Regions from separate parts of the Pseudobacillus badius genome, predicted to be linked through region 3. Evidence: a T-box and tRNA genes for the amino acid it is inferred to sense, from the RefSeq annotation. Region 3 holds a T-box; the other regions hold tRNA genes.

Region 1 (10,046 bases), on a different contig from region 3:
TGAAGCATGCGGTCAATTTCATTCTCAACCATAACTTCCGGTACATCGATCTCCGCATTAGCTGCTGCCTTTTCTACAAGCGTGTCACGAAGTGTTTGTTCTGCAGCTGTTTTCTTTTGCTCTTCCAGACGAGTGCGGATTTGCGCTTTTAATTCATCAAGTGTTTCCGCTTCTTCATCTGTTTCTTTCGCAAAGTCATCATTCAGTTCAGGAAGCTCCTGAGCTTTGATTTCATGAAGCTTCACTTTGAATACAGCTGGTTTGCCTGCAAGTTCTTCTGCATGATACTCTTCAGGGAAAGAAACTTCTACGTCTTTCTCTTCGCCAGTTGCCATGCCGATCAATTGCTCTTCAAATCCAGGGATGAATGTGCCAGAGCCGATGACTAAAGAATAGTTTTCAGCTGTACCGCCTTCGAACACCTCTCCATTAACGGAGCCTTCAAAGTCAAGAACCACTGTGTCGCCGTCTTCTACTTTGCCGTCTTCCTTCACAACAAGCTCAGCATGACGCTTTTGCAGTGAAGTAAGCTCTTCTTGTACATCTTCATCTGTTACTTCTGTGCTTAATTTTTCCGCTTCAAGCCCTTTATACTCGCCAAGCTTTACTTCAGGCTTAACTGTTACAGTCGCTTTAAAAATAAGCTCTTTGCCTTTTTCCATTTGCTCAATATCGATTTCCGGACGGTCTACAGGATCAATTCCTGTTTCCTCAACCGCTTTTCCATATGCTTCTGGAAGAATAACATCCAGTGCGTCTTGATAAAGAGATTCTACACCGAAGCGCTTTTCAAATAAAGCACGCGGCATTTTTCCTTTGCGGAAACCAGGCACGTTAATGTTTTTTACTACTTTTTTAAATGCAGCATCTAAGCCATTGCTGACTGTTTCTGCATCTACTTCTACTGTTAGAACTCCTTGGTTCCCTTCTTGTTTTTCCCATTTAGCAGACATAAAGTTCCCTCCAAAAATCTATAAATTGATCATCATGAACAGTATAAGTTGTTCGGCCGCCCTATGTATATTTTTCTTACACAAAAAGGACACATTATGACCTTTACATTATAACATACGTTTTTTCTCTTTCAACCAAAAGCCTACATGATCGGCGAAGAAATTTCATCTAATTCCTTCATAAAATGAAGGCTCTTTTCAACATTCTTATCCAGCTCTTCTTCTGCTTGAAGGGCAGCTCCTTCATAATATACCCGCAGCTGGAGACGAACGGCTTGCGCCCATCCTGCAGCCGAAATTTGCTCAGGTTCAAAAGGATACAGAAGGAAAAAATGGCGCTTGACCATTTCTTTTGCCTGCTCAAGCTGGACAGGATCCTTATCGGCCAGGTCTTCTTCCAAAAAGTGAATCACTGTCCGAAAGTAGTTTTGTTCAAACGCATCTGCTAACTGGACAGGAATGACCGTCCTGCTGAAAGAAAACTTTTTTACTGTTACCTCTTTATCGATCCCGTGCTCCTTTAAGACATTTAAGGCAAGCGTTTGCAAAAAAGGATGAGCCGTTTCTTGTGCAAGCATTGCCGTCAGTTCATCATAATAGGGACGGATATTCACTTGGGCAAGTTCCATTAATTTTAATGTTTGCTCACGCAAAGTTTCTTTGCCGGTAAACAGCTGTTTCCCCTGCGGTTCCGGGGACTCTATCATCTTCTGGCTCAGTTCTAACAGCCGCCCGAAATAGTCGCGCTTTTCTTCCGGCAGCTGCTTCTCCTCCATCAGGGCCGATAATGTAGAGAAGATCGCTTCATACTCTTTTTGCTGCATTAAAATAAGCACGTAAATATCAAGGACGTCATAGTACTCTCCAAGGCCCTTATGCAGCATATCGCTGCACAATGCCAACGCCCTTTCATACTGGCCGCTTTCATACAAAGCCAGCAAAAGAGCCGTCTTTACATCTTCCTCCTCGGCAAGGGGATACTCCAGCGCCTCCGATAAGAAAGAAGCCGCCATATCGTACTCCTTCTTTTCAAGCGCCGCTCTGCCTTTTTGAATAAGCGCTTGGCCAGTTCCCGGAAAAATAAATATATTTCCTTTTCTATCCCACTTTTTCTTCTTCATAATAAGTCACCTGATTGTCTCTGTTCGGATGAAAACAACGGCTGTTTTCATTCCTTTTTCTGTATTTCTGTAAGTGTAGCATGTCTGTTTCAAAAAAAAAAGCAAAGAAAAAGCGAGAGGCAGATTCTTTCCCGCAATTGAAAAGCAGATAGAAACCTGCAGATGGATGTCAAAAAAACCTTCCAGGCGATTGCCTGAAAGGTTAGTTGAATTATGTATGGCGTCCCAGGAGAGATTCGAACTCCCGACCGACGGCTTAGAAGGCCGTTGCTCTATCCAGCTGAGCTACTGGGACATATTGCTTATCTACTCGCAAAAAGCAGTTATGTAAGACATTTACTATAATAACAACTTACTTAAATATTGTCAATGCATTTTTGAGATTTTTTTCTTTTACTGTATAAAAAGAACGGCTCTTTTTACTTTAGCAGAAGAGCAGCCTGAAAAACAACTAGCCAGCGTTTTTCAGGCTATCCTCCTTTAGGACACCGAATCGAATGAAAACGTACAGCTTAACTCCGTTAATTCACGGTGCTCGTCATCGAAAAAACGAATCGCAGCTTGCTGCTTATTTGCTTCTACGATTGCATATGTTTTGTCCCGCCGTCCAATTGGCATCGCGATGCTTCCGGGATTTAAGAAAATGGTTTCACCTATTTTTTCTGCGCCGACCATATGGGTATGGCCAAAAAAGACGAAATCAGCCTCATACTCCTGTGCTTTATACGTCAACTTCATCAGCGACGTCTTTACATTGTAGCGATGTCCGTGAGTAATAAATATCCTTCTGCCGCCGACACCTTCCACGACATCGTAAGGAAACTCCTCTTCTACATCACAGTTCCCTCTCACAATGAAATACTCTTGGATTGCCGGATCATCGGCCCGCAATTCCGAGTCCCCGCAGTGAATCAACGCATCCATATCTCCCTCATAACGCTCCCGCAATTCAGTCAAAATATCGCCCCAGCCGTGATTATCGCTCACTACCAACACCTTCATCCTGCCTCACCGCCAATCAATTCCGATAACATGCAGCCCAACTTTCTCATCGCCTTCCCCCGGTGACTGATGCTGTGCTTCTCTTCCGGTTTCAGCTCGGCCATTGTTTTGTTGAACTCTTCTGCAAAGAAGATCGGATCATAGCCAAAGCCGTTTGTTCCTTGCTTCGCTAACGTAATTTTGCCCTCGCATACGCCCGTAACTGTGACTGTTTTCTCACCGGGGCGGGCAACAGCCAGTACACAATGAAAGCGGGCGGTCCGCTTGTCTGCCGGCACTCCCTTAAGCTCAGCAAGCACTTTTTCAATATTGGCTTCATCACTTTTTTCAGCACCTGCATACCGAGCTGAGTAGACGCCTGGCCGGCCGTCAAGCGCATCAATGCTTAACCCTGAATCGTCAGCAATGACAAGCTTTCCGGTCTTCTCCGCTATCGTTTCTGCTTTTAATATCGCATTTTCTTCAAATGTCTTGCCTGTTTCCTCTACATCCGGCAACAGCGGATAATCAAGGAGCGTCTTCACTTCGATTCCGTAATCAGCAAACAAGCTCGAAAACTCTTTGGCTTTCCCTTTGTTTTTTGTTGCGATAATAACCGTCTTCATTCCGCCTCTCCTTCTGGCTTTCTGCCGATTCTTCCAGCGATTTCGCCAAGGGCTGCCGATTGAACAGCGAACAAGCTGGTGATTCCAGTTTGCGCGAGCTCAAGAAGCTGCTGCAGCTCAGCAATGGAAAAGGTAGCTTCCTCTCCTGTTCCTTGCAGTTCTACAAATTCATTGCTGCCAGTCATAACAACATTCATATCGACTTCAGCCTGGCTATCCTCCATGTAGTTTAAGTCTAACACAGGCCCATGCTCCGGGACGATTCCCACGCTTGTCGCTGCCAGAAAGTCAGTAACCGGGAAGGTTGCCCATTCTTTTTCTTCATACAGCTTATTCAATGCAATGGCAAGAGCAACAAACGCTCCGCTGATTGAAGCTGTGCGCGTGCCGCCATCTGCCTGGATAACATCGCAATCAATCCAGACTGTCCGCTCACCGATCACTTCCAAGTCCACAACAGCTCTTAAGGCACGGCCGATTAAACGTTGAATCTCCATCGTTCTCCCGGATACTTTTCCTTTGGAGGACTCGCGAATATTTCTTTGACCTGTTGCTCTTGGCAGCATGGAATATTCTGCTGAAATCCACCCTTTTCCGCTCCCTCTCATAAACGGAGGCACCCGATCCTCAATACTGGCTGTACAAATCACTTTTGTATCGCCAACTTGAATCAGCACCGAACCTTCCGGATGTTTCAAATAATCGGTTTCAATATGTACACTTCTAAGCTCATCGGCTTGTCTTCCATCAAATCTCATGATAATTCCCTCCGTGGTTTCATTTGCTTAGCATCTTCTTATAGTAGCATTTTTTCTTTCAGACATAAAAAAGAAATCATTCATCTAAGCCTCCTGCCAGCAGACGGTTAGATAGATGATTATAAGGGAATTTACTTACATATACGCTCTGTCGAATATAACGGGGTTGTTCATAAATCAACCGGATTTACCACGTCCGGACGCGTCACCGAACTGCTTAACGGTTTGCCTTGTTCTGTCGTGATATTAGAGTTGCCCCCCACCTGAATAGCAAGGCTCTCTACTTCTGTTCCTTCAGTAAGCGACAAAGCCAGCGATTTCAAGATATGCTCGGACACCATTTTATTTTCAAAGCTTCCAAGGATCGCCTCATTAAAATTAAGCGTGACTCGTCCTTCTTTCATAACCGGCTTTTCCAGCAGCTCCGCCTCCGGCAAAAACTCTGTCACAAGACCCGAACCGGCACGAGGCCCTTTGGCCAGTTCTTTAACAATTGCAGTAATTTGATCTTGCTCCTCGTTGCTTACACGCTTGGTAACCGGAACATAATAATATCCTTCTCCCTCTTGAGCCATATAATAAACAGTTACCGCCCTTGTGTCAGCAAGATCAACGACACCGGAGGCATCCACGTTAATCCCTGCTTGCCGCGTCGTTCCGTCCTCAGCCAGCGCCATCTTGCCAACGGGCATTTCCGAAAGCGTTTGTCCGTTCACTTGCATCTTTACCCGTTTCACAGAGTCAAATTGAGTGAGCGTCCAAGTAAGTGCCTGAACAATCCTGCCTTCATCTGCCTTCTCGTATTCTTTAAATTCAGGCGAAAAATCGACGGTTGCCGTTCCTTTTTTAATATCCACACTTTTAACTTGGGTACCAGCTGGCAATACAGCACGGAAACCATTTGGAATGAGATTAGATACGGGTCCCTCAGCTACCAGATATTCGACGGCCTGCTTGGCCAGGCTTTTGGTATTTGGAAGCGGCATTGTTTGAGAAACAACATAACCGTTTTTATCAATTAAATACAGTTCCGTCATAACCATATCTTTATTTTGCGCTGTTTTTTGTCCTTCTTCTCCGGATAGATTGTCCGTATAAACGACGGATTGCGGAGGATCAATTTTTTCTTTTTTCTCCTCAGGCCATAATCCGCAGCCTGCTGTATAAACAGAAGAAATTAAGATCACTGCCGCTGCTGCCGTTTTCTTCTTTCGCATAACTACCCCTCCTAAAACTGTTTGTACTAAATATACGGGTGTTTCGGAAAGTTAGAACCAGCTTGGACAAATCTTCTTATCTTGCAGCTCTACTTGCCAATAACCGCGCTTTCTTTGCATGGCAGCAGGAGCTTGCTTTACATCTCTCCTTGAGAAGTAAGCAACGCAAAAAAACCGCTTAGTTGCCTAAGCGGATCGCTTCAATGTGTAACTCTTTTTCGTTTAGCCAATCAGAAGCAATTTCGTAAAACAACTCCTGTGAACCAGTCATATAAAAAACATGCGGCAGACGGGCCGTTTCTTTCGCCAATAGCTTTTTATAATCAAGAATAGCGCTGACTTCGCGGGCAGTCTCTTCTCCTGAACTAATAATCTGCACCTGCTCTCCAAGAACTTTAGCTATAATAGGCTCCAGCAGCGGATAGTGCGTACACCCTAAAATGACCGTATCTACTTTTGTACCCTTCAGCGGAGTGAGCGTTTCTTTCACAATTTTTTCCGCCATTGAGCCTTTATATTCTCCACTCTCGACAAGCGGAACAAATTTAGGGCATGCCAAAGAAGTAACAACGGCTTTTTTATTAATAGAGGTAAGCGCCTTTTCATAGGCTCCGCTTCGAACCGTACCAATCGTGCCAAGCACGCCAATTTGATCATTTTTTGTCTGCTTAATTGCCGCTCTCGCTCCTGGATGAATCACTCCGAGCACCGGGATGGGTAACGCTGCTTGAATTTCTTCCAGTACAACGGCGGTAGCTGTATTGCACGCGATAACGAGCATCTTAATCTCTTTCTCTATTAAAAAACGGGTCATCTCCCATGTAAATGCTTTTACTTCCTCGGCCGGTCTTGGGCCATATGGGCACCGGGCAGTGTCTCCCGTATAGTAAATCGTTTCGTTCGGGAGCTGGCGCATAATCTCTTTAGCTACCGTCAGCCCCCCGACGCCCGAATCAATTACACCGATCGGTCTATTCACTTTTCTCGCCTCATTTTACTTTCATTTCCTGATGCATTTTCTCCAGGTTGCTTTTTAAAGATAATATTTCCGTTTCACTGAAATTTTGTAAAATCTGCTCGACGTACAGCTGGCGCTTCTTTATCACTTCTTCAATCATGCTCGCTCCTTCTTTCAGCAAATGAATGCGCACAATCCGGCGATCATTCGTATCTCTTACCCGCTCAACAAGCTGATTTCGTTCCATTCTGTCAATTAGGTCTGTTGTTGTGCTGAAAGCTAGAAACATTTTTGTCGATAGCTCGCCAATGGTCATATCTCCTTCTTCAAATAGCCACTGCAAGGCAATAAACTGGGGTGGAGTAATTTTATAATCGCTCAATATCTCCCGGCCTTTTTGTTTAATAATGCCGTTTATGTACCGTAATTCTTTTTCGATATCCGCCACCACGTCGAGCGATTCTCCAAAATCTGCTGCCATGTTTTGCACTCCTTACTTCATCGTTCCTTTTTCATAAAACATCCGTTATTAATTCATCACCTGTTTATTTTCACCTTTTTCCTTATAAAATGCAAGGCAAAGCGCATCTAAGGACTTGAAGACACAATAAAACAGATGGCGATCTCTCGGCCGCCATCTGTTCTGTCAGAGCTTTAGTTCACCCATTCTGAGCAACTCCACAATTGCTTGCGCCCGCCCTTTCACACCGAGCTTTTGGATGGAATTGGAGATATGGTTGCGGACCGTCTTTTCACTGATAAATAGTTCCTCCGCAATTTCTCTCGTTGTTCGATCCTGCACGAGTAATTCAAACACTTCTTTTTCTCTCTTTGTTAATAGCGGTTTACGATCAAAGCGATGCTCCCTCACTTGACATGTACCCTCCTCGCTTCCGCCAGCTTCTCAACACTTAATCAACGGAACGGCCGTTACGCTATCATATGTGAGGGAGTAAGGAATTGACAGCAAAGTTGTAAAATTCCTTGTCATTTTTATTTTGGAGTCAAACTTTTGATGAACCGAGCAACTTCTCTCTTGCCGCCTCTGTAAACGGCACCGACTTTCCTGTTATCGCGGAAACTTGGACAAGTGTTCCTCTGCCGACAAAGCAAACGCTTCCATCTTGCTTTGTTCCTTTATAATGTATGTCGCAAGAGGAGCGGGCAAAGCTGTCTACTTTTACGCCAATTGACAGTATGTCCCCAAAGAAAACTTGTTCGAGGAAGTCACATTGCAAATCAGCGACAACCGGTATCACTTCACTCGCCTCGCTTAACCATTCCTGCTGCAAGCCTCTCGCGCCTAAAAACTCAATCCGGGCTTCTTCAAAATAAACAAATGGAACTGTATTATTTAAATGCCCAAACATATCGGTCTCTGAAAAACGGACCTTTATTGAATGAAAAAAGTCGAATTCTTTCTCCCACAGCTTAAAATCGTGAATATACGAAAGCTTTTTCATCACTCGCTCCCCCTTTATCCTATAAAAAAACAGCCTCCAGCTAAAGCAGCTGAAGGCTGGAAACAATTAATCTACTTGATGGTCGCTTCCGAAGAAGTTACGGAATGATTGAACCGTAGCTGCGCGATTCATCGCTGCAATAGATGTCGTTAAAGGAATTCCTTTCGGACATGCTTGCACACAGTTTTGAGAGTTTCCGCAATCTTGCAGACCGCCGTCACCCATCAACGCATTTAGTCGTTCGTCTCTATTCATTGAACCTGTCGGATGAGCATTAAATAAGCGAACTAGAGAAATGAACGCAGGTCCAATAAAGTCTGATTTGCTGTTTACATTTGGACACGCTTCAAGACAAACACCGCAAGTCATACATTTAGATAACTCATAAGCCCATTGGCGTTTTCTTTCCGGCATGCGCGGACCAGGTCCTAGTTCGTACGTACCGTCAATTGGAATCCACGCTTTAATGCGCTTCATTGAATCAAACATGCGCTCCCGGTCAATCTGCAAATCACGGACAACCGGGAATGTGCTCATTGGTGCCAAGCGAATCGGCTGCTCCAATTTGTCAACCAGAGCAGTACAAGCCTGGCGCGGCTTGCCATTGATAACCATCGAACAAGCACCGCACACTTCTTCAAGACAGTTCATATCCCAAGAAATTGGTGTTGTTTTTTCACCTTTCGCATTCACTGGGTTACGCTGGATTTCCATGAGCGCTGAAATAACGTTCATATTCGGACGATATGGGAGAACGAATTCTTCTTCATACGGAGCCGAATCCATTGTGTCTTGACGAGTAATCATAAAGCGAACTGTTTTATTCTCACTCATCTTTATTTCTCCTCCTTCTTCTTCGTATAATCACGCTTACGCGGAGGGATCAAGGAAACATCTACATCTTCATAATGGAAGCCAGGAGCTTGGTTCTCCCCTTTAAACGTTGCCATTGTTGTTTTCAGGAAGTCCTCATCATTACGATCTGGGAATTCCGGTTTATAGTGAGCTCCACGGCTCTCATTACGGTTCAGAGCGCCGATTGTAATTACACGGGCAAGATGAAGCATGTTTTTCAACTGGCGCGTAAAGGCAGCTCCTTGGTTGCTCCATTTGGCTGTATCGTTGATGTTAATGTTGTTATAACGCTCCAATAATTCAACGATTTTATTGTCTGTTTCTTTTAACTTCTCGTTGTAGCGAACAACTGTTACGTTGGCTGTCATCCACTCGCCAAGCTCTTTATGAATCAAGTAGGCATTTTCCTTGCCATCCAACGATATAATATTGTTCCATTTTGCTTCTTCTTGTTTCACATGTTTATCAAAAACAGAGGAAGAAATCGCATCCGCTGATTTTTCTAATCCGTGAATGTATTTTACCGCATTCGGGCCGGCAACCATTCCTCCGTAAATAGCAGATAGAAGAGAGTTAGCTCCTAAGCGGTTCGCGCCATGCTGTGAATAATCACACTCACCAGCGGCAAACAATCCAGGAATGTTTGTTTGCTGTTCATAATCTACCCATAGTCCACCCATTGAATAGTGAACAGCAGGGAAGATTTTCATTGGTACTTTGCGAGGGTCTTCACCCATGAATTTCTCATAAATTTCGATGATGCCGCCAAGTTTAACATCCAGCTCATGCGGATCTTTATGAGAAAGATCAAGGTATACCATGTTCTCGCCATTAATGCCGAGCTTCTGATTTACGCACACATCAAAAATCTCACGTGTAGCGATATCACGTGGTACAAGGTTTCCGTATGCCGGATATTTTTCTTCAAGGAAGTACCAAGGCTTCCCATCTTTATACGTCCAAACACGTCCGCCTTCTCCACGCGCTGATTCACTCATCAGACGAAGCTTATCGTCTCCAGGAATCGCTGTCGGGTGAATTTGAATAAATTCTCCGTTTGCATAATTAACACCTTGCTGATAAACGATAGAAGCAGCTGAACCAGTGTTAATGA
Region 2 (10,046 bases), on a different contig from region 3:
TGGAAGTTTATGAACACGCCCCCCATTTAAAGGAGGCTTTTTCCTATGCAGGTGCCCTTCAGGAAAGTCTTTTGGATGAAATCGAACATCATACGTTCACGGTATATGTAATAGCAAATATTAATGGGATTGAAGGGCTTAAACAAGTAGTAGATGTCGGAGCAACTTTATTAAAAGCTGGCGGTTTAGCGATAAAAATTGAAACTTCCGGAATGGCACACACCAAAGATGAATGGTATCAACTTTTAGAAAACCAAGATTATTTTCCTATCTATTCTCATTTTGTGACTCTCGTTGGTGAGGAGGAAAGTTATTTTTCGTGCGGAATGAAAGCCTTTGGATTACCGGATGTCATTACTCCTTCTTCAATATCACCAGAAGAAGCCGCAGACCTCCTTAATAACTTCAATCTTTATCACATTATTGAGCATCCTTCTTTTCAAAATGGTGAGATATTTAGTTTGGAGCAAAATTCACCTGTATACAAAATTGATTTCATCAATGAATTTAGATACGAGGAAGAGGATGTATTCTTTAATCCATTTGGATTAATTAATTTAATTCCAGCATAAGTAATAGAGGTACTTATTGTACCTCTCAGACTGTAGACAAACTCAATGAAAATTGAAGTTGTGGTCCGCAGTCTTTTTCTTTTGCTTGTAGATGGGGGCTGTTGATTTCCATTCCAGGCTGCTTCGCCTTCCATTCCAATCAACAGGGTTTACAAAGTTGCTGAGAGGTACTAACAACATTAAAGTTTAATTTAGCTTAAATGAAAAACAGCGCGCTTGCATTTTATCTCCAATCTATACTGTCTTGCTTTTATCTTTCCATTCTTTGTATCAAAAATTGCACCTTCAACATGTATAATACTTCCTTGATCTTTACTTTCAGCAATTTTGAGAGAAGGAATATTGCATTTCTTATCAATTGCGTTAACAATATGCTGGTTTACATATCATTTTAAAATACTTTCAACATTATCGTGTATTTGATCAAAGTCACCATTGTAGGCTTCAAATAAGGTTGTACTGTTTATAAAAATCAGCATCTTTTTTAAAAAAGATGTACCGAAATTATCTATACTCCGTAATTGCACTGACGGGACAGATTACTCTAAAACAAATTGAAAAATTATGGTAAATTTATATTAAATCAAAACCTTAAAAGGCGGTAATTACATGAACAAGATATTAGCAGTGTGGATTATAATAGGTGCATTTTTAGCAGGTTGTTCTAGTATTACTGAGACAGAATCAACTCCAGTTCATCCGTTATTTTCTGCTGATGAAAATAAGTATTCCTTATTAATGGTAAGAGAAACAGAAATGGCAGATTACAATAAATGGTTAGAAGAGAATCAAATAACTAATGTTAAAAAAATTCATGGTCGAACTTCATTAGAAGAAACAAATGGTGAATATAAGTTTTTAGAATTAGAAAAATCTCCAGCATATGTTGTATTTGATACTAAAAATGTGGTGTATAAAGCATACACCGAGGAGGATTTAATTAAATTTTTAAAAGAGAACAGCCCAAATCAGTAAATGCATTGTCTTAATGAGGAAAATGAATTAAATAGGACCTAAGTTGACTTTTGATCTATATTATGAAGGAGTGAAAGAATGTTGGAAATTTCAATTGATCAGATTAGAAAATAAAAGAAAAAAGGTCGATATAGGTCGGACACTCTAGAATATTTCTAATCCAGAGAACCTTAATATATCAACCTTCTTCCATGTTTTACGCGCCTTAGAGGATTTGAACCTCTGACCTGCAGCTTAGGAGGCTGCTGCTCTATCCTGCTGAGCTAAAGGCGCATCTTCTATAACCCTGTTTTTCTTCTGAACGAGAAGAACGGGATTGTTTAAGAAGAATATGCTTACTTAACTAGTATTTGCCGTTTTTATCTTCAGAAACTCTTCTATTTTAGCATAAATTCTTTGCAAGAGTCAATTCGCCCCTTGAATGGGCATAGGGACCTGCAAGCAAGGCCTGCTCCATGAAATCGCCTCAAAAACCTTGGAGAACAAGTCTCCAAGGTTTTTGAGATTTTTTAATAAGACAGCACGCTTTTGGTCTGAGCCTCTTGCCCAGTATTTAGTGATCCAAAGTCATAGCAGTTTTCAATATAAATTTGATGCCAGACCATAAAGGAAAGGAGCGTCCACAGCTTTCGGCTGTTATCTTTCTTGCCGGCGGCATGCTCGTCCAGCAGCAATTGAACCTGCCGTTTATCAAAGAGATCATCCACCTCGCTGGAACGGATGATGAGAGAGGCCCAATCATAAAGCTCTTCTTTCAGCCAGTGACGGATCGGCACGGGGAACCCTAATTTTTTTCTATTTAACACATGATCCGGGACAATGCCTTCGGCTGCTTTGCGAAGGATATATTTAGTTGTATGATGGGCTATTTTCTGATCAGCGCTAATTTTGGAAGCTACCTCAAAGACGCGTTTATCCAGAAAAGGAACTCTCAGTTCGAGGGAATGGGCCATAGACATCTTATCCGCTTTTAATAAAATGTCCCCTCTCAGCCATGTATGAATGTCCAAGTGTTGCATTTTTGTCACCGCATCGTAGCCGCTGGATTGGCTGTAAATAGGATCGGTGATGTGCGTGTAATCTAATCCCCTTCTATAATCGGTAAGCAGCGGCGCTTTTTCCGCTTCTTCAAAAATCTTCGCATTGCCGATATAGCGTTCTTCCAGCGGGGTAACGCCGCGCTCAATAAAGCTTTTCCCTTTCATTCCTTCGGGCAGTGCTTGGCCAAGGGTTTTAACGATACGTTTAACAGGAGAAGGAAGGTAATTAAATACGCGCAAAGATTCCGGCTCCCGGTAGATGTTGTATCCGCCAAACAACTCATCCGCCCCTTCCCCAGACAGTGCTACTGTTACATGCTTTTTCGCCTCGCGCGCAACAAAATAGAGCGGCACAGCTGCCGGATCAGCGAGCGGATCATCCATATGCCAAATAATTTTCGGAAATTCCTCTAGAAACTCTTCGGGTGAGATCACATAGCTGATGTTTTCTAAATCCAAGGATTGAGCCGTTTCCTGCGCTACATCAATTTCACTGAATCCGTTTCTTTCAAAGCCGACAGAGAACGTTTTGATCTTTGGGTTCACTTCTTTTGCTAAAGCAACAATGAAGGATGAATCAATTCCGCCAGACAGGAATGACCCGACTGGTACGTCACTGCGCATATGAACAGCGACTGAATCCGTTAGCACGTCTTGAATCTGCTTCACAAGCTGCCGCTCGCCTGTTTGCGCCGGCTGAAAATTAGGACGCCAATAGCAGCGAATTTTCATCGCTTGTCCCGGTTTTTTAAAGAAATAATGGCCGGGAGCAAGCTTTTTCACGGAAGCCGTCATCGTATTCGGTTCAGGCACGTATTGAAAGCTAAGATAATGCTGCAAGGCATCCCGGTCAATCTCAGATTCTGCCTGATTTTCTTTAGCTAATAGAATGCTCTTTTTCTCAGAGGCGAATAACGTAAGATCCTCTTGTTCGGAATAGAAGAATGGCTTGATGCCAAAATAATCCCTTGCTCCAAATAATAGTTCTTCTTCTTTATCCCAAATAACAAAGGCAAACATTCCTCTTAGTTTCTTGACAGCATGCTCCTTCAAATCGCTATAAAGAGCAAGAATCACCTCTGTGTCTGAATCCGTAAAGAATTGATAGCCTTTTTCTTCCATCTCTTGGCGAATTTCAATATAATTATAAATTTCACCATTAAAAATGATCCAATAACGGTCATTTTCATAAGAGAGGGGCTGATGACCGCTCTCAAGCCCGATAATACTTAGACGTCTAAAACCAAAATTTACGTATTTATCAAAATAAAAGCCCTCGTCATCAGGCCCTCTATGAGTAATAATGGCATTCATTTTTCTAAATGTATCTTTTTTTAATGTCTCTTTCGTTTCTTGGGGTTTGTCGTACACACAACCAACAAATCCACACATCGCTAACACCTGCCTATTCTAAAATGAACCTTTTTTGTCTTTTACCACAGTATCAGTTTTTCTAGAAAATAACAAATGATTCAATAGTTTGATTTATTTCTTGCTGTCTTTCTTTAGTTTGTGACGATCATTTACTTATATTTGCCAACTCTTAGCAGCAGAATCTAACAATTTTTGGGAAATCATTTTTCCGCTTCTTGTAATTTCCCTGTCTGTTGGCAGATTAAACTTCAAATTGTTCTGTCGGCCCGCTGAAATGTGATAAAAAATCAATATTAGGAGATAGAACCCAACCGGATCATGAGTGAAGCTTTACGAGTGAGGCACTTATGTGATAGCAACAAGAGGGGCTTTGTGCAAATAAACAGAGTCCTGCTTATCTGCGGGCAGGACTCTATGTTATCTGATTATTCTTCGAATACAGTAACTTCCTTCATGACATCGCCGTTTTTCATAGCACGCGCTGTTTCCAAGCCAGATGTTACTTTCCCAAATACAGTATGTACGCCGTTTAAATGGGGCTGAGGTTCATGAACGATAAAGAATTGGCTGCTGCCTGTATCTTTGCCGGCATGAGCCATTGACAAGCTGCCTGCTTCATGCTTATGAGGATTTCCTTCTGTTTCACATTTAATCGTATAGCCAGCGCCGCCTCTGCCTGTCCCTGTCGGATCTCCGCCCTGACTAACGAATCCAGGGATGACTCGATGAAACACTACTCCGTTATAAAAGCCTTCATTTGCCAGCTTTTCAAAATTAGCCACCGTATTAGGCGCTTCGCCTGGATATAATTCAAATTCAATCGTTTCCCCATTCTCCATTACAATCTTCCCTTTTTTTGCCATAAAAACCACTCCTTTTCACTTGAATATTTCCTTTTTATCATACCAGAAGAGCGGAAGAAAACCAGAAAGATGAAAAGATTTTCTTAAGGAATTTTCCGAGTAGCTGTTTGCGCGCCAAAAACCCCTACTGAGATCAGCTGCTCAGAGAGGCTTCCTTTTCCAAGATCATGATCAAATTACCGGTGCTCATCCGGATCTTTCAAGTCTATGTTATCCCCTCTGGAAGACAACCGCGTCCGACAGCGAACTAAACAGTGAAGATACAGCCTGCAAAAGCCAACATCCCTTCTTTTCCAGGAAGAGAAGGGATAAAAAATACAGGCAAGATGCAAGATGGACATTAAGATGTTTCTTGTGATTTCTGCAAGCCCATCGCCAGTTCTGCTGCTTTCAGCCTTCGTTCTTTTTGGGCTACATGAAAAACAATATAGATCCATACTAAAACAATAGCCGTATACATGACATACTGAATAGTCGGGGGAATCGTCGTATACCCGAATATGGCGCGGACGTTTGTAAAAACTAACATGCCGCTTACAATCACAGCCAGCATGCGTGTCGGAAGGCTTTTGACAATCCAGGCAGCAATCGGAGCAGCAATCACTCCCCCGAGCATAATCGCTCCTGCCCAGAGCCAGTTAATATGGCCGAGACCGAGGGACAGCATAAACCCCAATGTTGCTGAAGCGGCGACAGCAAATTCACTGACACTGACCGTCCCGATTACTTTTCTTGGCTCCACCCCTTTTTGCGAAAGCAAAGCAGGAGTGGCAATCGGTCCCCAACCGCCTCCGCCGCTCGCATCAAAGAAGCCTGCGACAAAACCGAGCGGAAGATAAAATTTATTCGTCAGCTTTTTATGTTCTTGCCTGCGGGCATCCTGCAAAAATAAAAAACGCGCCAGAATATACAATCCTAATGCCAATAAAAAGATTGACACGTATAATCGCACGTAGTCGCCAGTTAAGTGGCTCAAGAAGGTCGCTCCTGAAAATGCACCGACTGATCCGGGGATAATTAGACGCTTTGCCATCTGTTTATCAACATTCCCAAAGCGCATGTGCGACATCCCTGAGGCAGCGGTCGTGACCACTTCTGCCATATGAACCGAGGCAGAGGCTATCGCGGGCGCAATGCCTGCCGTCAGCAAAAGGGTCGTAGATGTAAGCCCATACCCCATTCCGAGCGCACCATCTACAAGCTGGGCGGCGAGTCCAACTAGCGCCAATATGACAAAACGTTCCACTTTTTTCCCCTCCTAATTAAGGCTGTATGGCTTGAGCAAATGGGCGGATTTCACGCAAAAATGCTTCCCGCCGCTCTATATCTTTATAAAAGATAGGATCAGCCGCTATTTTTAATAAATGACGGCGTACAGTACGATCTGGTTCTACTTTCCTCACAATTTGTCTAACTTCATATAAAAAATCAATGTAGTCTTCATACGATTCATCATAGACTTCTGCGAGCTCGTTTCTGATCTGCTTAGCCAATGTCGGGCTGGCTCCTCCTGTGGAAACACTTAGGACGAGCCGGCCGCGCTGCAAGGAAGCAGGGATGATGCTGTTGCCGAGGTCCGGCTGGGCAGCATGAACAACGAGCTTGCCGGCTGCCTTGGCTTGTTTGGCGACTTCATCATTAACCTTTTTTGAATCAGTCACGGCCATCACTAAGAAAGCATCCTCGTAGTCTTTTTCTTCAACAGGCTTTTGGATAACTGTAACCACCCCTTCATCAGCGAGCTTTTCTATCCCCGGATGAATCACCGGACTCACAACGTGGACATGAAGGCCGAACCGTCGCAGGTTTTCTATCTTGTGCAAAGCCACTTCCCCGCCGCCAACCATCACAACTTTCTCATCCGCTAAATGCACCATAATGGGAAACATCGAAATACCCCCTTGCCGGATTTGCCTCTTCTATGCGGTCCTTTATAATTTGCCGGATGGCCGGATGATACCCCAGGCACTTCGTTAAAATCACTGAATCTCCTGAACCTAGCCCTTCCAGCTCTCTTTTTAATGTGTTAGACAAAATTCCGGTAAATAATAAATAAGGAACCACCCATAACTGAGACGGCTTCTGTTCGCAGAGGCGCGTCAGTTCCTCTTTGAATGACGGAGCCGCTGCCGCTAAATATCCTATATTCACATCTATTAACTTGGTTTTATAACAGAACAGATCCCTAATGGCTGCAAAATCAGCCAGCGTCTGCGGGTCGCTGCTCCCCCGGCCAACGAGCAATACAGACGCATCCGGTAAGATGCGCTGCCCAGTTTCCTTCATTCGCTCCACTAAAATATCGACAATAGCTTCATGTACACCAAGCGGCTGAGCATAGTAAAAGATGATGGAAGGAAAACGGAATTTCGCTTTCTCCAGCTCTATAGGAATATCTTTTTTCGCATGGCCGGCAGCCAGCAGCAAGAACGGCAGAACAATCACTTCTGTGGCGCCTTTCGCTACACAGCGGGCAATTCCCTGTTCAATGGTCGGTTCCGCCAATTCCAAAAAGCAGGCCTCTTGAATAGGGATGCCAATAAACGGTTTTGTCCGTTCAATGAAAGCGAGCGCCTCCTCTCTCCCTTGCTTCACCCGGCTGCCATGGCAAATGTAAAGAACAGCTTTCATTGCCCGGCCCCCACTGCCAGCACAGCCTCTGCTTCCCACTCGTTAAACCAGCGCAACTTCTCCCGAAGCCGGACGACTTCGCCAATAACAATCATGCTTGGATTCGTCACGCCTTCTTCTTGGGCAATATCCGCAATGGTCGCCAGCGTGCCTGTCACTGTTCTTTGGGCTTTCGTTGTCCCCCAATGAACCAAGGCAGCCGGCGTCTGCGGGGATTTGCCATTTTCAATTAATCGCTGCTGTATATAAGGAAGGTTTTTGACTCCCATATAAATGGCTAACGTGTCAATGCCGTTGGCAAGGGCCGCCCATTTCTGATCCTCTTTCTCTCCTTCGCGCCGATGACCGGTCACAATGGCAAAGGAGGCGCTATGATCTCTGTGAGTAACCGGAATCCCCGCATAGGCAGGAGCAGCGATTCCAGAGGTAATGCCCGGGATAATCTCAAAAGGCACGCCATGTTCCGCAAGAAAGGCAGCTTCTTCGCCGCCGCGGCCGAAAACGAATGGATCGCCGCCTTTAAGCCTTACAACCCTTTTCCCTGCCTTGGCATGCTTCACCAGCAAGTAATTAATCGTTTCCTGCTGCAGATGATGATGGTCGGGAAGCTTGCCGCAAAAGATCAATTCAGCCCCGGGTTTCGCATCATCTAAAAGTTCAGGGCTGATTAACCGATCGTACAAGATCACCTCTGCCTCTTGAATAGCCCTTAAGCCTTTCACTGTAATTAAGTCCGGGTCACCAGGACCCGCTCCGACTAGCTGCACCTTTTCCATAATGGCCACCTCCGCTCCATATTTTCAAATGCTGCGGGGAAAAGGCCCGCCGCTTTCTATCATTTTCTCGTTAAATCCAGCTCTTCTTTTTCATAAATTCAATTAATTGATCGGCACATTCATCCACTGAATAGCGGCTGGTCTCCAGAACAAGCTCCGGCGCATCCGGTGCTTCGTAGGGAGAAGAGATTCCCGTGAACTCTGGAATCTGGCCGCTGCGAGCCTTTTGATAAAGCCCTTTAGGATCACGGGCTTCACATTCATTGAGCGGGCAGTTGATGAATACTTCAACAAATTCATCCGCCTCAAGCAGCTGGCGAACGGCCTTTCGATCCTCTTGAAAAGGAGAAATAAAGGCGGTAAAGACAATTTGGCCGCTGTCAACGAATAATTTGGCTACTTCACCGATCCGGCGGATGTTTTCTTTCCGGTCCGCCTCGGAGAAGCCTAAATCTTTATTCAAACCGTGCCGGATATTATCGCCATCCAGCACATAGGTGTTTGCTCCAAGCTCGTGCAGCTTTTTCGCCGCCGCATTGGCAACTGTTGATTTCCCTGACCCGGACAGGCCGGTCAACCAAAACACCGCACTATGATGCTTATTTCCTGTTCGCTGATCGTGTTTGGTTAATGCCTGCTCGTGCCATACAATATTTGTACTCATCTGAATCCCTCCTCATGAAACCGTTTCTTTCTCCCGTAAACCGCGGATTAATACTTCAATCACTTCTTTTCGGCTGAATGTAGATGGCGGCACCTCGCCAGCGCGAAGCATTTCTCTCACTTTTGTGCCGGACAAAATGACATGATGCTCCTTGTCATGAGGACACGTCTTGGCGGAAGCCATGCTTTCGCATTTTTGGCAATAAAAGCTGTGTTCGAAAAAGAGCAGGGTGATGCCGATTTCATCGGCAGAAAACTGGCTGAAAATCTGTTGCGCATCATAGGTGCCATAGTAATTGCCTACTCCGGCATGGTCACGGCCGACAATAAAGTGAGTGCAGCCATAATTCTTGCGCACAATCGCATGAAAAACGGCTTCCCGCGGTCCTGCATAACGCATAGCAGCAGGAAACACAGCGAGTTTCACCCGATCTTTTGGATAGTAATCCTTTAACAGCACCTGATAGCTTTCCATTCGCACATCAGCCGGAATGTCATCCGCTTTGGTTTCGCCAACAAGCGGATTTAATAAAAGGCCGTCAACTATTTCAAGTGCTGTTTTTTGAATATATTCATGGGCGCGGTGCACCGGATTTCTTGTCTGGAAACCAACGATGCGCTCCCAGCCTTTTTCTTTAAAAATAGCTCTCGTTTCAGCCGGATCAAAATAAAACTCGCTAAATTGCTTCCGCTCAATCCGGCGAATAAGCGTAACGGGTCCTCCAATATAAACAGAGCCCCGCTCCAGCAGTTTTTTCACGCCCGGATGAGCAAGATCTGTTGTCCTATAGACTTGTTGGGCTTCATGATGCTGATCAGGCCGGTAGATTTCCTTTATCGTCATCACGCCATAAGGCAGCCCGTTGTGAACAAGGAGCACGGTTTCTTCTTCATTCAATGACGCCGCTTTTTCTTCTGTAACCGGCAGGGTGATCGGCAGGCTCCAAACGGTCCCATCCGCCAGCCGCAAGCAGGAAACAACGGAGTCATAATCTTCTTTCGTCAAAAATCCGATTAACGGGCTGTAAGCTCCGGTGCCAATTAGTTCTAAGTCACTTAAAGCTGTTTGATCTAATTCAATTTCTTTATGAAGATGAGAAATATCTAAATCCGGATGAAACAAGTGAATCAATGTTCCGCCATGCGGTATAC
Region 3 (10,046 bases):
GATTATCGGCCACTCTGAACGCCGTGAAATGTTCAATGAAACAGATGAGACAGTGAATAAAAAGGTTCGGGCAGCTTTTAAATTCAATATGACACCAATTGTCTGCTGCGGCGAAACGCTCGAACAGCGTGAAAACGGCGAAACGAATTCCTTTGTCGCTGGCCAAATTGAAAAAGCCTTGGCAGGGCTGACAGCTGAACAGGCAGGAGAAGCGGTCATTGCTTATGAACCGATCTGGGCGATTGGAACGGGAAGATCTTCTACAGCAGAAGACGCAAATGCCGTATGCGCCCATATCCGCCAAACGGTGGCGGAGCAATTCTCCCAAGAGACAGCGGACCAAGTTCGCATTCAATATGGCGGCAGCGTAAAGCCGGCTAACATCGGTGAATTTATGGCTCAGCCTGATATTGATGGAGCGCTTGTAGGCGGTGCCAGCTTAGAACCTGCGTCATTTCTGCAATTGCTGGAGGCCGTTAACCATGGCTAAATCACCGGTTGCCCTGATTATTTTAGATGGCTTTGCCTGCCGCGAGGAGACGAAAGGAAACGCAGTCGCTCAGGCGAAGAAGCCGAACTTTGACCGCTATTGGGAGCAATTTCCCCACTCCACGCTTACGGCGAGCGGCGAAGCGGTAGGCCTTCCGGAAGGCCAGATGGGGAACTCGGAAGTAGGGCATTTGAATATTGGTGCCGGCCGTATTGTTTATCAAACGTTAACGCGGATTAATATTTCGATCCGCGAAGGTGAATTTTTTAAGAATGAAGCTTTTTTAGCCGCAATTCAGCATGCAAAGAAGCATGGATCGGCTCTTCACTTGTTCGGGCTGCTGTCTGATGGCGGTGTTCACAGCCATATTGAACATTTGTTTGCTTTACTGAAGCTTGCCGCGCAAGAAGGATTAGAAAAAGTATATCTTCACGCCTTTTTGGACGGCCGTGACGTCGGGCCGCAAACGGCAAAAGGCTACATTACAGAAACACTGGAAAAGATGAAGGAATACGGAGTGGGGCAATTTGCCACGATTTCCGGCCGTTATTATGCAATGGACCGGGATAAACGCTGGGACCGTGTCGAAAAAACCTACCGGGCCCTGGTGTATAACGAAGCGCCGTTTTTCAAGGACCCTCTTGAAGTAGTAGAAGATTCGTATGCAAACGGAATTTATGATGAATTCGTTGTACCGGCCGTTTTAACGGATGAAGCGGATCAGCCGGTGGCGAAAGTAGAAGACAACGATGCGATTATTTTCTTCAACTTCCGTCCGGACCGGGCTATTCAATTATCCAATGTTTTTACGAACGAAGAATTTGCAGGCTTTGACCGCGGCGACAGGCTGCCGCAAAACCTTCAATTTGTTTGCATGGCTCCTTACAGTGCAACAGTTAAAGGGGACATTGCTTTCAATAAAGTCGATTTGATGAATACCATTGGGGAAGTGTTGTCTGCCCATAACTTAAACCAGCTGCGCATTGCGGAAACAGAAAAGTATCCGCATGTTACCTTTTTTATGAGCGGAGGCAGAGAACAAGAATTTCCAGGAGAAAAGCGGATCTTGATCGATTCTCCGAAAGTCGCTACCTATGACTTAAAACCGGAAATGAGCGCCTATGAAGTCACAGAGGCACTGCTTGATGAAATTCATAACGACCGGCAGGATGCAATCATCTTAAACTTCGCCAATCCTGACATGGTCGGCCACTCGGGGCTTTTGCAGCCGACAATCAAAGCTGTGGAAACCGTCGACGAGTGCCTTGGCCGCGTGGTTGATTTAATTATTTCTAAAGGCGGAACAGCCATTATTACAGCGGATCATGGAAATGCGGATGAGGTGATTACACCGGGCGGCGATCCGATGACAGCTCATACGACAAACCCTGTGCCGGTCATCGTGACAAAGGAAGGCGCAGAATTGCGCGCCGGCGGCATTTTGGGAGATTTGGCACCAACGATGCTTGATTTGCTGAAAATTGACAAACCAGCGGAAATGACTGGAACATCTTTAATAAAAAATAAATGATTCACATAAAAGGAGAGAATGTTATGCCAATTATTACTGATATTTATGCACGCGAAGTATTAGATTCCCGTGGAAATCCGACAGTAGAAGTAGAAGTGTATACACAATCCGGAGCTTTCGGAAGAGCGCTTGTGCCATCTGGTGCTTCCACTGGAGAATACGAAGCAGTCGAACTGCGCGACGGCGATAAAAGCCGTTATCTTGGCAAAGGAGTATTGAAAGCCGTTGAGAACGTAAATGATGTCATTGCCCCTGAGCTTGTCGGCAGCTTTGAGGTGCTTGATCAAATCGGCATTGACCGGGCGATGATTGAATTGGATGGAACAGAGAATAAAGGCAAATTAGGCGCTAATGCGATTCTTGGCGTATCTATGGCTGTGGCACATGCGGCGGCTGACTTCCTCGGTGTTCATTTGTATGAATATCTTGGCGGAGTGAATGCGAAGCAATTACCGGTACCAATGATGAATATCTTAAACGGCGGCGAGCATGCTGATAACAATGTGGATATTCAAGAGTTTATGGTTATGCCGGTTGGAGCAGAAAACTTCAAGGAAGCTCTTCGCATGGGAGCAGAAATCTTCCACAGCTTAAAATCAGTTTTAAAAGAAAAAGGATTAAACACAGCAGTAGGAGACGAGGGCGGTTTTGCACCAAACTTAAAATCCAATGAGGAAGCTTTGCAAACGATCATTGAAGCAATTGAAAAAGCCGGCTATACGCCTGGAGAGCAAGTGAAATTAGCGATGGATGCGGCTTCTTCTGAGTTTTATAATAAAGAAGACGGCAAATATCATTTAAGCGGAGAGGGAGTTGTAAAAACTTCTGCCGAAATGGTTGATTGGTACGAGGAAATGGTTTCTAAATATCCGATCGTTTCTATCGAAGACGGATTAGATGAAAATGACTGGGAAGGACACAAAATGCTGACTGAGCGCATCGGCAGCAAAGTCCAGCTTGTCGGCGATGATTTATTCGTAACAAATACAGAAAAGCTTGCCAAAGGAATTGAGCAAGGAGTCGGCAATGCGATTCTGATTAAAGTGAATCAAATCGGTACGTTAACTGAAACTTTCGATGCAATCGAAATGGCCAAGCGCGCTGGCTATACAGCTGTTATCTCTCACCGCTCTGGTGAAACAGAAGATGCAACTATTGCTGACATTGCTGTGGCCACAAACGCCGGCCAAATTAAAACAGGCGCACCTTCAAGAACAGACCGTGTGGCAAAATACAACCAGCTGCTTCGTATTGAAGACCAGCTTGGCGACCTTGCCCAATATCTTGGAAACCAAACATTCTATAACTTAAAGAAATAAGACGGTTCAAGCCGCTGCCTCATCTCCACTGATGGGGCAGCGGCTTTTTGTGTTCTGCCAGGCAGGAGGCTAGGGGAAGTTGTTCACTTTTTGGCTGTTTTATGGTAAGGTTATCTTATTCGTATGTTCGTTGATGGAGGTAGAACCATAATGCACACTTTGTTAGTAACTTTGCTTGTGATTGTATCCATTGCGTTAATCGCTGTTGTTCTTTTGCAAACAGGAAAAAGCGCCGGGCTTTCCGGAGCAATTTCCGGCGGAGCGGAACAGCTTTTTGGCAAACAGAAAGCACGCGGCATTGATTTAATTTTACACCGTGTAACCGTGGTGCTCGCTGTTTTGTTTTTTGTTTTAACGATTGCCGTATCGTATTTCGGGCTGTAATATCAAAAGGGCTGTGAGACAAGCCGGCTTTGTGCCGCTTGATTCACAGTCTTTTTTTGTGTCCTTTTTTGAGCGGTTTCGCTACAGGTGCAGTCAGCTTTCTAAATGATTAGGCCTCCGCATGAAATAATAGAGAAATAGCAATTCAAGAAGCGGGAAATACCTCGTTAGGCGCCTCTCGTGATAGGAGGTATGTTGAATGGGGGAAGGTTATTTATTCTTGAATAATAAATGCCATAGTGCATAATGGGCGGAAGGCTAGAAGGGAAGCACTCGGTATTTCGGAACTTTCATTGCTGGCATGCAACTTGCAATTCAATGGAATAAAAGTGTGTGGGGAGGAAAGATGAAATGAAATATCCTTTGTCGCCAGATGTAAAACCGGAATTTTGCACGACAGGTTCTTTTATGCGCTTGCCTGCTGAACACGAAGACGCCCGTGTGGCCATCGTTGGCCTGCCTTTTGACACGGCCGCTTCCTTCCGGGTAGGAGCCCGTTTTGCCCCGCAGGCTATTCGGCAGTCGTCTATGACGCTGTTTCCGTATCACCCGGTGCTTCGAGTGTTTCCTTTTGAAGAAACAAACGCCATTGATATCGGGGACGTGCCGGTGATTCCGCATAATATTCACAGAAGCTATGGATTGATGGAGGAAACTGTTTTAGGTTTGATGAAGCAGCATATCATCCCGATCGCTCTGGGAGGAGATCATTCTGTCACTCTTGCGAACCTGCGGGCTGCTGCGAAAGTATACGGTCCGGTAGCGATGATTCATTTTGACTCGCATACCGATACATGGGATACATACTACGAAGAAAAATATTGGCACGGTTCGACTTTTATCCGGGCGCATGAAGAAGGGCTGCTGCAAAATGAAAAAGTCTTCCAGATTGGCATTCGGGGCACACTGAACCATCCAGGGGATATTCGCTCCAGTACCGACCTTGGGTACAACCTTATTACGACTCAGGAGCTGAAAGTACGCGGAATCGCAGACGTAGTAGCGGAAATAAGAGAGAAGATCGGCGACACGCCCTGCTTTTTGACATTTGATATTGATTTTGTTGACCCCTCCTGTGCGCCGGGAACAGGCACGCTGGAAGTAGGAGGGCCGACGAGCTTCGAAACGCTGGAAATGGTTCGTTCGCTGACCGGCTTTAATTTTATCGGATTTGATTTAGTGGAAGTGCTTCCTCCTTACGATCCGGCTCAAATTACCTCTCTCTTAGCGGCCACAATTGTTCATGACTTTACGGGCCTGGCTGCGCTGCAAATAGCTGCAAAACATAAAAAGACTGTTGCCGAAACAAAATAACAGCAGTATAGTAAGTAGAAATATAAAATATTGCCAAACAAGAATGTCAATGATGAAGAGAGTAATCATGAAGAGGGAAGATAGAGAATCGGGGATGGTGGAAGCCTGGTCGAACTCAAATGATGAACCGCACTTCGGAGACGCCTGCCTGAATGATAGTGTAGGGCCGGCCGGGACTCGCCCGTTAACAGAACAAAGCTGGTTTCGTTACGGAACAAAAAGAGTGGCACCGCGAAGTATCAACTCTCGTCTCTTATATAGAAGAGGCGGGAGTTTTTTATTTTTTTGCCGGGAGGAGAAAAAGAATGAGATTCAGTGAAGAGTTTGCTGCAGCTTTATATCAAGTGCTAAAGGACGATTTGCCAAAAGAGGAAATCCAGCAGCTGATTGAAAAACCGAAGCATGCTGAGCATGGCGATTTGGCTTTTCCGTGTTTTTCGCTAGCCAAAATCCAGCGGATGGCCCCGCAAAGCATTGCAGAGCAGCTAAGCTGTGCAGTTCAGTCTCCGCTCTTTGAAAAGGTGGAGGCGGCCGGCGGGTATGTAAATGCTTTTTTGGACAAGAAATATGTAACGAAATTGGTGCTTGAAGAGGTGATGGCGAAAAAAGAACAATATGGAACGCTCCATATCGGCAAAGGGGAAGTAATAGTTATCGATATGTCCTCACCGAACATCGCCAAGCCATTTTCCATGGGTCATCTTCGTTCTGCCGTGATCGGACAGTCGCTCGCCCTGCTGCTTGCTAAAGGCGGATACAGACCTGTAAAGATCAATCATCTCGGCGACTGGGGCACGCAGTTCGGCAAGCTGATTGCTGCGTATAAGAAGTGGGGGGATGAACAGAAAGTAAAGGAGCACCCGATTAAAGAATTGCTCGCTCTTTATGTGAAGTTCCACGATGAGGCAGAGCGGAATCCGGAGCTGGAGGCGGAAGGCCGCCAATGGTTTAAACGGCTGGAGGATGGCGACCAGGAGGCAGTTGTTCTGTGGGAATGGTTCCGGGAAGAATCGCTCAAAGATTTTTCGCGAATTTATCAGCTATTAAATATTGAATTTGACTCGTATGCAGGAGAAGCCTTTTACAACGACAAAATGGATCGAATCGTCCGGCGGTTGGAGGAGAAAGGGCTGCTTACTGAATCGGAACAGGCTCAAGTCGTGCTGTTAGCGGAAGAAGAACTGCCGCCTTGCTTAATCAAAAAGTCAGACGGAGCCACTTTGTATGCAACAAGAGATTTAGCAGCTGCCTTCTATCGCAAGGAAACGTATCATTTTGCCCAGTCTCTGTATGTAGTAGGCGGCGAGCAACGCCTCCATTTCAAGCAATTAACAAGCGTGTTAAAGAAAATGGGGGAGAGTTGGGCTGACGAACTGATCCATATTCCGTTTGGCATGATGCGCAAAGACGGCAAGAAAATGTCCACGAGAAAAGGACAGGTTGTGTTGCTTGAAGAAGTTTTGCAAGAATCGATTGCTTTGGCGAAAAAGAATATTGAACTGAAAAACCCCGGGCTGGCGAATAAGGAAGAGATCGCCAGACAAGTTGGCGTCGGAGCGATTGTGTTTAATGACTTGAAAAATTACCGGCTGAATAACATTGATTTTTCGCTGGAAGATATTCTGCGGTTTGAAGGGGAAACGGGGCCGTATGTGCAATATACTCATGCCAGAGCCTGTTCGATTTTGCGGAAAGCCGGCTTTCATGCAGAAGAGAAACGAACGGTTGTGTTATCCGGTGAAAAAGAATGGGAAGCGGTCAGCCTGATGATGTCCTTTCCGGAAGCCATTGAAAAAGCAATCAATGAGTTTGATCCTTCACGGATTGCCAAGCATACGATTCAGCTGGCTCAAGCCTTCAACAAATATTATGCAGAGGTGAAGGTACTGGAGGAAGATGAGCAGCAGCTTTCCCGTCTGGCTTTTGTTTCAGCTGTGGCCCAACTATTGAAGGAGGGGCTGGCTTTGCTGGGCATTGAAGCGCCTGATGAGATGTAATTGATTGAAAAAGCCTTGCTGAATGGTTCTTTCCTCTTTCATTTTCTTACAAGAAAATCTTTTCTTGCCTTTTCTCTCCATGAATTAGTTCCTCTCGCTGGTTTCCAAGGACATTATTTCGTAAAATGATAATGAATGTCTGTGGAACGGTTCATACTAGAGAAAAGGGGTTTTTTGTACTATGAAATTACGTTTGCCGAAACCATTTACATTTGAAGCTGGAAAGCGGGCGGTTTTGCTGCTTCATGGGTTCACCGGAAACTCTTCCGATGTGCGGATGCTTGGCCGCTTTTTGGAAAAGAGAGGATACACCTCACATGCTCCGCATTACAAGGGACATGGAGTTCCGCCGGAGGAGCTGGTTCACACCGGCCCAGAGGACTGGTGGCAGGATGTAATGGACGGCTATGAGCATTTGAAGAGCCTTGGCTATCAGGAAATCGCCGTAGCCGGCTTATCACTCGGCGGGGTCTTTTCCTTAAAGCTCAGCTATACGCTCCCTGTGAAAGGAATTGTCACGATGTGCGCGCCGATGTATATCAAAAGCGAAGAGGTTATGTATCAAGGAGTGGTAGACTATGCCCGCCAATTTAAAAAGTTTGAAGGAAAATCGGACGAGGTAATTGAACAAGAGATAGAAGCGTTCAAAAAAACACCGATGAACACGTTGAAAGCCTTACAGCATCTCATTGCCGACGTGCGCAACAATATAGATATGATCTATGCACCATCCTTTATCGTCCAAGCCCGTCATGACGAGATGATTAACCCGGAAAGCGCGAACATTATCTACAATGAGATCGAATCAACAATGAAGGAAATAAAATGGTATGAAGAGTCCGGCCATGTGATTACACTGGATAAAGAAAAAGAACAGCTTCACGAAGACATTTATGCTTTCTTGGAACGGCTGGACTGGAATGTGTAAGATAAAATGCAAGGAGGGATTGTTATGGATCAGCAAAATGAATTAGTCGACAGGCTGCTGACTTATATGAAAGAAGAGTCTTATAAACCTCTCACTGTTAAAGAGCTGGAAGAGATGATGCAGATTGAAGATTCTGCCGAGTTTAAGGACTTTGTGAAGGCGCTTGTTTACATGGAAGAGAAAGGGCTGGTCGTTCGTACACGGGCCAACCGTTACGGGCTTCCTGAAAAAATGAATTTAATACGAGGCAAAATTTCTGGTCATTCAAAGGGCTTTGCCTTTTTAATCCCGGAAGAGCCAGGAATGGATGACGTATTTATCCCTCCTCATGAGACAAATGGCGCCTTAAACGGGGACATTGCGCTCGTCCGCATTACATCTGAGACGAGCGGATCGCGGCGCGAGGGGGCAGTCGTCCGTATTTTAGAGCGAGGAAAAACGGAGATTGTTGGTACATATACCGACAGCAAGCATTTTGGCTTTGTGATTCCTGATGACAAAAAGTTTGCGAGCGATATTTTTATTCCGAAAGAAGCCGCCCACGGAGCTGTAGAAGGCCACAAGGTAGTCGTGAAAATCACCTCCTATCCGGATGGGCGCAAAAGTGCTGAGGGGGAAGTTATTCAAATTCTCGGCCACAAAAATGACCCGGGCGTCGATATTATCTCGATTATTTACAAGCACGGACTGCCCCAGGAATTCCCGGAAGAAGTGATGGCTCAGGCCCATGCTGTGCCGGAAACGATCAGTGACAAGGATATAGAAGGCCGCCGGGATCTGCGAGGCGAAACGATTGTCACGATTGACGGAGCCGATGCCAAAGATTTAGACGATGCCGTGACGGTGACAAAGCTGGAGAACGGCAACTACAAGCTTGGTGTCCATATTGCTGATGTCAGCTATTATGTGACAGAAGGATCGCCTATTGATGAGGAGGCCTATGAGCGCGGTACAAGTGTATACTTGGTTGACCGTGTGATCCCGATGATTCCGCATCGCCTTTCTAACGGCATCTGCTCGCTTAATCCTAAAGTAGACCGGCTGACCTTGTCTTGTGAGATGGAAATTAACCCGTCTGGAGAAGTAGTCGGGCATGAAATTTTCCAAAGTGTCATTAAGACGACAGAAAGAATGACATACAGCGATGTAAATCAAATCCTCGTGGAAAAAGATGAAGAGCTTCGAGCTAAGTATGAACCGCTTGTGCCGCTGTTTGAGCAGATGGAGGAGCTGGCAGCTATCCTGCATAATAAGCGGGAAAAACGCGGAGCGATTGACTTTGATTTTAAAGAATCAAAAGTCATCGTGGATGAGGAAGGCAAGCCGGTTGATATTGTACTGCGGGAGCGTTCGGTAGCGGAACGCTTAATTGAAGAATTCATGCTGGCGGCCAATGAAGCCGTAGCGGAGCACTTCCACTGGATGGATGTGCCGTTTATCTACCGTATCCATGAAGACCCGAAAGAAGATAAGCTCCAGCGTTTCTTTGAGTTTATTACCAATTTCGGTCTCGTTGTCAAGGGAACTGCTAATTCTGTGCATCCGCGTGCACTGCAAGAGGTGCTGGAAGCAATTGAAGGAAAACCGGAAGAAGTGATTATTTCCACAGTGATGCTTCGCTCCATGCAGCAAGCGAAATACTTTGATGAGAGCTTGGGGCATTTTGGGCTATCGACTGATTTTTATACTCATTTTACTTCTCCGATCCGCCGCTATCCGGATTTAATTGTGCATCGTTTGATTCGCACCTATTTAATCGAAGGGCGTGTGGATCCGGCTACGCAAGCGAAATGGGAAGCGCGGCTGGCGGAAATTGCCGAGCATACATCTAATATGGAGCGCCGGGCTGTCGATGCGGAGCGCGACACGGATGAACTCAAAAAAGCAGAATTTATGCTCGATAAAATCGGGGAAGAATTTGACGGCATCATTAGTTCGGTGACGAACTTCGGCATGTTTGTTGAACTGGAAAATACAATCGAAGGCCTGGTTCACGTTTCGTATATGACGGATGACTACTATCGCTATGACGAGCAGCAATATGCCATGATTGGCGAGCGTACGGGCAATGTGTTCCGCATCG

The links. A T-box is a leader RNA that pairs with one kind of tRNA and senses whether it is charged. The one in region 3 lies ahead of argS (arginine--tRNA ligase), so its partner is inferred to be a tRNA-Arg.
Region 1: it encodes a tRNA-Arg, which carries the amino acid that the T-box ahead of argS (arginine--tRNA ligase) is inferred to sense. The anticodon was not compared.
Region 2: it encodes a tRNA-Arg, which carries the amino acid that the T-box ahead of argS (arginine--tRNA ligase) is inferred to sense. The anticodon was not compared.

The regions. Positions count from the first base shown of each region.
Region 1 covers NZ_MWMM01000002.1:554,369-564,414, forward strand. Annotated here, with positions in the region: gene tig (trigger factor) at 1-953, opposite strand, end outside; gene B1A98_RS05905 (tetratricopeptide repeat protein) at 1,097-2,074, opposite strand; tRNA gene B1A98_RS05910 (tRNA-Arg) at 2,293-2,369, opposite strand; gene B1A98_RS05915 (metallophosphoesterase) at 2,555-3,076, opposite strand; gene B1A98_RS05920 (XTP/dITP diphosphatase) at 3,073-3,681, opposite strand; gene rph (ribonuclease PH) at 3,678-4,439, opposite strand; gene B1A98_RS05930 (GerMN domain-containing protein) at 4,610-5,656, opposite strand; gene racE (glutamate racemase) at 5,835-6,635, opposite strand; gene B1A98_RS05940 (MarR family winged helix-turn-helix transcriptional regulator) at 6,646-7,095, opposite strand; gene B1A98_RS05945 (helix-turn-helix domain-containing protein) at 7,261-7,485, opposite strand; gene B1A98_RS05950 (acyl-CoA thioesterase) at 7,619-8,077, opposite strand; gene sdhB (succinate dehydrogenase iron-sulfur subunit) at 8,144-8,911, opposite strand; gene sdhA (succinate dehydrogenase flavoprotein subunit) at 8,914-10,046, opposite strand, start outside.
Region 2 covers NZ_MWMM01000004.1:224,889-234,934, forward strand. Annotated here, with positions in the region: gene B1A98_RS10080 (DUF4261 domain-containing protein) at 1-572, shown strand, start outside; gene B1A98_RS10085 (hypothetical protein) at 1,182-1,547, shown strand; tRNA gene B1A98_RS10090 (tRNA-Arg) at 1,747-1,820, opposite strand; gene asnB (asparagine synthase (glutamine-hydrolyzing)) at 2,057-3,979, opposite strand; gene B1A98_RS10100 (peptidylprolyl isomerase) at 4,387-4,824, opposite strand; gene B1A98_RS10105 (sulfite exporter TauE/SafE family protein) at 5,165-6,070, opposite strand; gene B1A98_RS10110 (NAD(P)-dependent oxidoreductase) at 6,087-6,713, opposite strand; gene B1A98_RS10115 (sirohydrochlorin chelatase) at 6,682-7,455, opposite strand; gene cobA (uroporphyrinogen-III C-methyltransferase) at 7,452-8,234, opposite strand; gene cysC (adenylyl-sulfate kinase) at 8,302-8,895, opposite strand; gene sat (sulfate adenylyltransferase) at 8,908-10,046, opposite strand, start outside.
Region 3 covers NZ_MWMM01000003.1:91,493-101,538, reverse strand. Annotated here, with positions in the region: gene tpiA (triose-phosphate isomerase) at 1-490, shown strand, start outside; gene gpmI (2,3-bisphosphoglycerate-independent phosphoglycerate mutase) at 483-2,021, shown strand; gene eno (phosphopyruvate hydratase) at 2,045-3,340, shown strand; gene secG (preprotein translocase subunit SecG) at 3,491-3,724, shown strand; gene speB (agmatinase) at 4,076-5,038, shown strand; T-box leader at 5,079-5,295, shown strand; gene argS (arginine--tRNA ligase) at 5,344-7,035, shown strand; gene B1A98_RS06720 (alpha/beta hydrolase) at 7,217-7,963, shown strand; gene rnr (ribonuclease R) at 7,988-10,046, shown strand, end outside.